2 regions of the Microbacterium sp. NPDC089698 genome follow, and region 2 is predicted to be linked to the other one. Evidence: riboswitches for the same ligand, from Rfam matches in the RefSeq annotation. Region 2 holds a riboswitch; the other holds the start of a gene.
The links. Region 2 has a riboswitch for thiamine pyrophosphate ahead of thiM (hydroxyethylthiazole kinase). Riboswitches for the same ligand answer to the same signal wherever they lie in the genome.

Region 1: another riboswitch for thiamine pyrophosphate. It lies ahead of ACIPY5_RS16440 (ECF transporter S component); the one in region 2 lies ahead of thiM (hydroxyethylthiazole kinase).

The regions. Positions count from the first base shown of each region.
Region 1 is NZ_JBIVHE010000006.1:229,166-233,553, reverse strand. Features, by position in the region: gene ACIPY5_RS16450 (energy-coupling factor transporter transmembrane component T family protein) at 1-355, opposite strand, end outside; gene ACIPY5_RS16445 (ABC transporter ATP-binding protein) at 352-1,803, opposite strand; gene ACIPY5_RS16440 (ECF transporter S component) at 1,805-2,446, opposite strand; TPP riboswitch at 2,442-2,551, opposite strand; gene ACIPY5_RS16435 (D-alanyl-D-alanine carboxypeptidase family protein) at 2,659-4,383, shown strand.
Region 2 is NZ_JBIVHE010000007.1:282,965-287,352, forward strand. Features, by position in the region: gene pheT (phenylalanine--tRNA ligase subunit beta) at 1-2,515, shown strand, start outside; TPP riboswitch at 2,651-2,744, shown strand; gene thiM (hydroxyethylthiazole kinase) at 2,735-3,601, shown strand; gene ACIPY5_RS18275 (bifunctional hydroxymethylpyrimidine kinase/phosphomethylpyrimidine kinase) at 3,598-4,388, shown strand, end outside.

The sequences.
Region 1 (4,388 bases), on a different contig from region 2:
CCTCACTGATGTGCGCGAACCCGAAGCTGAAGAACACCTGCCCGCCCGGAGCCGCGTAGAGCAGCATGCTCACGCCGGCCACAGGGGCGATCACGAGAAGCAGCGCCAGCCGGCGCAGCACCGTGCGGAGCCGCAGCCCGGTGAGGGGGATGCACAGCAGCTGCAACCCGATCGCGACGACCCCGCTCGTGACGTCGATCGACGCGAACAGCGGCACCGACAGCAGCAGCGCCAGCACGATCCGGGTGACAGGGTTGACCCCGTCGATCCAGGCGCGCACCGGATTCGACGCGCCCGAATGGCTGCTCCCGGCCGACGCATCGAGCGTCTTGCGCGCTTCGAAGCCCGTGGTCATGCGGCCAGCTCGATCCGGTGGCCGCCGAGATGGCGGATCACGTCGGCGTCGTGGGTGACGGCGACGACGGCCGTGCCACGGGCGATCTCCTCCTGAAGCAGGCTCACGATGCCGATCCAGCCGCGACGGTCCTGCCCGAAGGTCGGCTCGTCGAGCACGATCACCGCGGGCGCGGCGGCGAGCACGGTCGCGACCGAGAGCCGGCGCTTCTGCCCGCCCGAGAGCGTGAAGGGGTTCGCGGCGGCGAGCGCGGTCAGCCCGAGCCGCTCCAGCAGGGCGTCCACGACCGCGTCGATCCGCTCCTTGTCCCAGCCGAGCGCGCGCGGTCCGACCGCGAGTTCGTCGCGCACGGTCTGCGTGAGGAACTGGTGCTCCGGATCCTGGAACACCATCCCGATGCGGGTGAGCAGTTCGCGCGACGTCCAGCGGATCGGATCCCGCCCGCGTCGCCCGCGGAGGCCCTCCGCGGCCTGAACGGTGCCGTCGAGAGCGTCGAGGAGTCCGGCGAGAGTGAGCGCGAGCGTCGACTTCCCCGCCCCGTTGGGGCCGACGATCACGGTGGCCGCACCGTCCGGCACGGCCAGGTCGAGTCCGGTCTGCACGGCCCGCCGCCGATCGCGGGTGACGGCGAGGCCACGGGTCGTGAGGACGGACGCCTCCGACGCGGGATCCACCACCGGCAGCGCCGGCAGGCCCACAGGATGCCCCGGCACCCAGACGCCTGCTTCCGCCAGGGCCTCACCATGCACCAGGAACACCTCGTCCGGGGTTCCGTCGGCGAGCAGGCCGCCGTCCGCGCCGACCACGATCACCCGGGTCATCAGCTCCGCCCACACGGCGGTGCGGTGCTCGATGACGACGAGCGTGGCGCCGGTGGCGGCCACGACGCGCTCGACGCTCGCGCGGATCTCCTGCACGCCGTCGGGGTCGAGGTTGGCGGTCGGCTCATCCAGCAGCAGGAGTCCCGGTCGCATGGCGAGGGCTCCGGCGAGCGCGAGCCGCTGCTTCTGACCGCCGGAGAGCGCGGCCGTGGGCCGGTCCAGCGGCACGTCGAGGCCGACGGCGTCGAGCGCTTCGGCGACGCGGGCGGGGATGTCTTCCGCGGGCACGCCGAGGTTCTCGCAGCCGAAGGCCACGTCGTCGCCGACCTTGCTCAGCACGACGCCGGCGTCCGGATCCTGCAGGACGAGGCCGATCCTGCCCCGCCGACGCTCCGGGTCGGATCCGTCGACCTGCAGGGATCCGCGGCTCTCCCCCTCCTCGGCGTCGCCGAGGAGGCCCGCCATGCCGGTCAGGAGCGTCGACTTGCCGGCGCCCGACGCACCGAGCAGGAGCACCCGCTCCCCCGGCTCGATCGTGAACGTCACGTCGCTGACCGCGGGCAGGCGGCGGCCGGCGTAGCGCCAGCCCCACCCGTCCGCGACGACGCGAGCGGCACCCGCGGTCATGTCAGACCTCGCGGCGGAGCTCGCGTCCGGCGGCGAAGCGGCTCAGAGCGCCGGTCGCGGCGAGGGCGCGCACGAGCAGCCAGCCGAGGACGCCGGCCAGCAGCGCGCCCGAGACGACCAGGGCGCCGAGGTAGATCGTGTTGAACTCGACGGACTTCAGGATGTTCGGCGAGCTGCCGTAGAACAGCTCGAACAGCCATGCGCCCGCGGCCGCGCCGACGCCGGCGAGGGCGGCGACGGGCAGCGAGAACCGGCGGTACAGGAAGATCGCGAAGATCAGTTCGGCGCCGAGGCCCTGCGCGATGCCCTCGAGCACCGTGGAGACGCCCCAGATGTTGCCGATCAGCATCGACACGATCGCCGCCACGACCTCGACGACGAGTGCGGCGCCGGGCTTGCGGATCACGAGCCCGCCGACCACGCCGCCGAGCAGCCAGATCCCGACGGCGACGCCGCCGAGGCCGGGGGTGAGGCCATCGGCCGCGGTGAACCAGGCGTAACCGATGGTGTTCCAGACCCAGAAGACCAGGCCGATCGCGACGCCGAGCACGGCGGCCACGACGATGTCGACGACGCGCCAGTTCAGGCGGCGTGCGACCGCCCCGCTGTTGTTCACGTTCTGTGCGGTTGCAGATGCATGCATGAGAAATGCTCCTCCCTGCGCCGGCATGATCCGGATCAGGTTCGACGGTCGAAGCGCGATTCGCTCCCTCTCAGCCCGGCTCGCCGGACTCCCGTGGTGATTCGCCCATCCTAGCCCCGCCGGACCGCACCGGCGACCGTCTCGTCACACGGCGTGACGGGAGAACGCCCGCGATACCGGCTGTTGACAGGGCCGCCAGATACGGTAGGGGGGTGAACAATGACGACGGTCCGGGGGCCGCCCAGGTCGATCCGAAGATCGCCGACGCCGACGCACCCGCTGCCGACGCCTCCCGCGCGGCCATCGACGAGCGCGCACCGGAACCGGCAGCACTGTTCCCCGCCGCATCCGAGCCGGCCGAGCCCGCGCCCTTGTTCCCTGTGTCTGAGACGCCCGTGGCGGAGCCGCTGTTCCCCGCGCCGGCAGAAGCCCCCTCCGCGCCCACTGCCCCTCCCCGCGCCGGGTCGCCCGCTCCCATCGCGTCGCCCGCTCCCGTTGCGTCGCCGGGGCCCGCCCCCGCAGCATCACCTGCCGCCGGTCCCGCCGCCGCGACCCGCACGGCACAGCCGCTGCCTTCGGCATCGCTCGTCCGCGGCCCCGACCGCGCCCCGACCGCGGCGCTCGCCTGGGTCGACGTGGCCCGGGTCGGCACCGGCGGTGCCGCGGCCGCCGCAGCATCGTCCCGCGCACTGCTGGACGACGCCCCGCATCGCAGCCTCGCCCGCCCGGCCGTGCTGCTGCCGCTGGGCGGGGTGCTCGCCCTCGTCATCGCGTACGGCGCCACGACCGCGCTCTGGCCGCTCAACGCCGTGCAGCCCGTCGCGTCCCCGGTCGCGTTCCAGCCCGCCGCCGCACCCGCCGCTGCCGCCGCGTGGCCGGCGACGGGCAGCGCCGCCGTGGGCGTCGCCGGCATCGGCACCATCGCCTCCGCCGAGCAGCACGCGCCGATGGCGAGCATCACGAAGCTCGTGACGGTGCTCGCCTCGCTCGACAAGATGCCGCTCAAGGCCGGCGAGCAGGGTCCGTCCTTCGCCTTCACGCAGGCCGACAGCGACGACTACTGGGACTACCTCCGCCAGGATCAGTCTGCGCTCGACGTCCCGGTGGGCGGATCCCTCACGCAGTACCAGCTGTACGAGGGGATCCTGCTCGGCTCGGCGAACAACTACGCCGACCGTCTCGCCCGCGAGGTGTGGGGCTCGGATGAGAACTACGCGGCCGCTGCGAATCAGTGGCTGAGCCAGCACGACCTCGCCGACATCACGGTCGTGACCCCCTCCGGCTTCGACTTCGGGAATGTGGCGACCCCGCGCGCACTCATCCAGCTCGGTCAGATCGCCGAGAAGAACCCGGTGATCGCCGGGATCGTAAAGCAGAAGAGCGTCGAACTGCCCGGCGCGGGCGTCGTGAAGAACACCAACGGGCTCATCGACGACGCCGGCATCGTGGGAATCAAGACCGGCACGATCGGCGACGGCGCCGACACCCGCTACAACCTGCTCTCGGCCAAGGACGTGCCGGACGGCGACGCCACCGTGCGGATCTACGTCGCGGCCCTCGGGCAGGACAGCGATGCGGGTCGGGTCGACGCCTCGCGGGCTCTGTACGCGGGCCTCGAGGCGGCCCTGAAGGACCAGCCGCAGACGGTGGAGAAGGGTGCGACCCTCGGCACCGTCGACACGGCGTGGGGCGAGACCACCCAGGTCGTGGCCGCTGAGAACGCCCGGGTCGTGCTGTGGAACGGCGCCTCCGCGACGGCGACCACGAAGTTCTCTCTCGGCGACGAGTGGAAGGCCGGCGAGAAGGCGGGCACGCTCAGCCTCAAGGGGCCGCTGGACTCCACCTCGGTGCCGCTGGAACTGCGCACGGCCTTGAACGGTCCGAGCTTCTGGTGGCGCCTCACGCATCCCCTCGAGCTGTTCGGCCTGACGAAGTAGGCACC
Region 2 (4,388 bases):
GCGTGAGTACGTGGATGTGGCCGAGACGGCCACGCCGGACGACGTCTTCGCGGCGCTCGTCTCCGTGGGCTTCGAGGAGGAGGAGCTGCACGGCTTCGACATCTCGGGTCCGGTCGTGGTCGGACAGGTCCTCTCCTTCGAGGAGGAGCCCCAGTCCAACGGCAAGACCATCCGCTGGTGCCAGGTCGATGTCGCAGAGGCGAACGGCGGTGTCCGCGGCATCGTCTGCGGCGCGAGCAACTTCGCCGTCGGCGACAAGGTCGTCGTGACCCTGCCCGGCGCGGTGCTGCCTGGACCGTTCCCGATCGCCGCGCGCAAGACCTACGGGCACGTGTCCGACGGCATGATCGCCTCGGCCCGTGAGCTGGGGCTCGGCGACGAGCACAACGGGATCCTGATCCTCTCCGAGCTCGGCATCGACGCGCCCGTCGGCACCGACGCGATCGCGCTGCTGGGCCTGGACGACGTCGCGGTCGACGTGAACGTCACGCCCGACCGCGGCTACGCGTTCTCGCTCCGCGGCATCGCCCGCGAGTACGCGCACGCGACGGGGGCGGACTTCCGCGACCCCGCCGACCGCGACTTCGCCGAGCTGCAGCCGGGCACCGGCCGCACCGCCATCGTGGAGGACGGGGCGCCGATCCGCGGCGCCGTCGGCGCGACCGAGTTCGTGACGCGCGTGGTGCGCGGCGTGGATCCGTCCCGGCCCACCCCGCCCTGGATGATCGCGCGCCTCACGCTCGCGGGCATGCGCTCGCTCGGCGTGCTCATCGACATCACGAACTACGTGATGCTCGAGCTCGGCAACCCCGTGCACGGCTACGACCTGGACAAGCTCGACGGGAACATCGTGATCCGCCGCGCCGCGCAGGGCGAGAAGATGGTCACCCTCGACGGCCAGGAGCGGATCCTGCACGCCGAGGACCTCCTCATCACCGACGGATCGGGTCCGATCGGGCTCGCCGGCGTCATGGGGGGCGGCACCACCGAGATGAGCGGGACCACGCGCAACGTGCTGATCGAGGCGGCGACGTTCGACCCGATCACGATCGCGCGCTCCGCCCGCCGGCACAAGCTGCCCAGCGAGGCGTCCAAGCGCTTCGAGCGCGGTGTCGATCCGCTCATCCCGTTCGCGGCCGCGCGTCGCGTCGCGGACCTCATGGTCGACCTCGCCGGCGGCACGCTGACCGAGGAAGGCGGCGCGCTCTTCGCCGAGGTCTTCATCGAGGGCATCGACCTCCCGGCCGGCTTCGTGCAGGGACTCATCGGCGTCGACTACACCGACGCCGAGGTGACGGGCGCGCTCGAGACGATCGGCGCCGAGGTCACGGCCGTCGGCCCTTCGGCGGGCTCAGGGACCGGGTGGAACGTGATCCCGCCGAGCTGGCGTCCCGACCTCACCGACAAGTGGTCGCTGGCGGAGGAGGTCGCACGCATCCACGGCCTGGACCGGATCCCGTCCGTGCTGCCGACGCCGCCGTCCGGCCGCGGCCTCACCGACCTGCAGCAGGGCCGGCGTCGCGTCGCGAACGCCCTGGCCGCCGCAGGACTCGTGGAGACCCCGGCGTTCCCGTTCACCACGCAGGAGCAGAACGACCTGCACGGCTCGGCCTCGGGGGAGAGCCTCCCCGGCGTGCGCCTGGCGAACCCGCTCGACGGGCAGGCGCCGTTCCTGCGCCGTTCGCTGCTCCCCGGCCTGCTGCAGATCGCGCACCGCAACATCGCGCGCGGCCTCGTGGATCTCGCGATCTTCGAGACCGGCGTCGTGTTCCTGCCCGAGCCGGGCGTGGTCTACGGCACCGACGAGGTGCCGCCGCTCGGCGTCAAGCCCTCGGACGAGACCCTCGCGGCCCTCGACGCCTCGATCCCGCCGCAGGCCCGTCTCGTCGCGGCGCTGTTCACCGGTCACGTCACCCCCCGCCAGCCGGGACGGGCGGCCGAGGAGTACGGCCTCAGCGAGGCGCTCGACGCCGTGCGCGTGATCGCGGATGCCGCCGGCGTCGAGATCGACGTCGTGCAGGGCCGTCGTGCGGCGCTGCACCCGGGACGCACCGGCGTGCTGCAGGTGCGCGACGCCACGGGCTCCGTGACCGAGGTGGGCTACGTCGGCGAGCTGCACCCGCAGGTCTCGGCGGATGCCGACCTGCCCGGGCGCGCGGTGGTGCTCGAGCTCGACCTGGACGGCGTCCTTGCGCTGGCGGGGGAGCGCGTGGTCGCCGCGTCGCTGTCGACCTACCCCGCCGCGACGCAGGACGTGTCGCTCGTGGTCGATGCCGGGATCCCCGCCGCCGAGGTGAGCGCGGCCCTGTCCGAGGGCGCGGGCGCGCTCCTCGAGTCGGTCCGCCTCGTCGACGACTACCGCGGCGAGGGCGTCGCGGACGGAGCCAAGAGCCTGAGCTTCGCGCTGCGCTTCCGGGCCGACGACCGCACGCTGACCGCCGCCGAGGCGACCGAGGCGAAGCTCGCCGGCGTCGCCGTGGCGACCGAGCGGTTCGGGGCCCAGATCCGCGACTGAGACGCGACACAGACGCACGACAGGGGAACGCCTGCACGACCGGATCCGCGGATCCCTCGTGCAGGCGTTCCTTCATCGTGCATCCGTCGCGCGACCGGCGCGGGCGAGCCCGGACGGTTCCTGGCTAGACTGACCGGCAGTGACACGGGGTGCCGCATCCGCGGCTGAGAACACACCCGTCGAACCTGATCTAGGTCGTACTAGCGAAGGGATGTCGCGATGAGCGCGCGTCTGGAAATGTCGTCCGAATCCGTGGTGGAATCCGCCGCGGACCTTCTCGCCGAGCTGCGGGCGGAGCCGCCGCTCGTGCACTGCATCACGAACTCGGTCGTCACCGGGTTCACCGCCAATGTTCTGCTCGCGCTCGGCGCGGCACCCGCGATGGTGGACATCACGGGCGAGGCCGGCATGTTCGCCGGGGTCTCGTCCGGACTGCTGGTGAACCTCGGCACGCCCACCCCCGAGCAGCGCTCGGCGAGCCTCGAGGCCGTCGGCGGCGCCCGCACGGCCGGCACGCCGTGGGTGCTGGATCCGGTCGCGGTCGGCGCACTGCCGGTGCGCACCGCGCTGGCGCAGGATCTGCTCGCGCTGCGCCCCACGGTCATCCGTGGCAACGCCTCCGAGATCCTCGCCCTCGCCGGTCGCAGCCAGGGCGGGCGCGGTGTGGATGCACTGGACGCCACCGAGGCCGCGGCCGACGCGGCCCGCGAGCTGGCCCGGACCACCGGGGGAGCGGTGGCGGTGTCCGGCCCGGTCGACCTTCTCGTCGACGCCGGCCACGAGATCCGCATCGCGAACGGCGACGCCCTGCTGACGCGCGTCACCGGCGGCGGCTGCGCGCTCGGCGCCGTGATGGCGGCGTTCCTCGGCACCGCACGACGGACCGGCGACAGCCCGCTGGTCGCGGCCGCCGCGGCGACGCTCGTCTACACGCTCGCCGCCGAGGACGCCGCGGTGCGGTCCGAGGGTCCGGGATCCTTCGCGGTCGCCCTGCTCGACGCGCTCGCCGCGATCCGGCCGGATGCGCTCCCGGCCCGCGCCCGCGTCGCCGCAGGCAGGTCCGAGACGGCAGGGGTCGCGGCATGACGCTGACCGACCTCGCCCCCGGCTCCCGTGCCGCGGTCGCGCCGCGGCAGGTCGCCCGGAGAAGGCTGAAGACCGACGACCTCGCCCTCTACCTCGTCACGGATCCCGTGCTGAGCGGAGCACGCGGGATCGCTGCGGTGGTCGACGCGGCGGTCGCCGGCGGCGTGCGGATCGTGCAGCTGCGCGACAAGGACGCCGACGACGCGTCGATCGTGGAGCAGCTCGTGGCGCTCTCCGAGGTCATCGCGGGACGGGCGCTGCTGGTCGTCGACGATCGCCTCGACGCCGTCGTGGCGGCGCGGCACCGCGGCGCCCGCGTCGACGGGATCCACCTCGGCCAGTCCGACGCCTCCCCGCTCCTGGCGCGCTCGGTGCTCGGCCCGGACGCGATCGTGGGTCTCACCGCCAACACGCCCGCCCACCTCGACGCCGTGCGGGCGCTCCCTTCCGGAACCGTGGACTACCTCGGGGTGGGCGTGATCCATCCCACGAGCACCAAGGCCGACCACCCCGTGCCGCTCGGCGTGGCGGGCTTCGCGGCGTTCGCCGCCGCGAGCCCGCTGCCGTGCGTCGCGATCGGCGGCATCGAGCGGACCGACGTGGCCGCGCTCCGCGCCGCGGGAGCGGCCGGTGTCGCGGTCGTGTCCGCGCTGTGCGCGGCGCCGGATCCCCGTGTCGCCGCGCGCAAGCTGCTCCGCGCCTGGGGCGCGGGCGGGGTGCCGCGCGTGCTCTCGATCGCCGGCAGCGACCCGTCCGGCGGGGCGGGGATCCAGGCCGACCTCAAGGC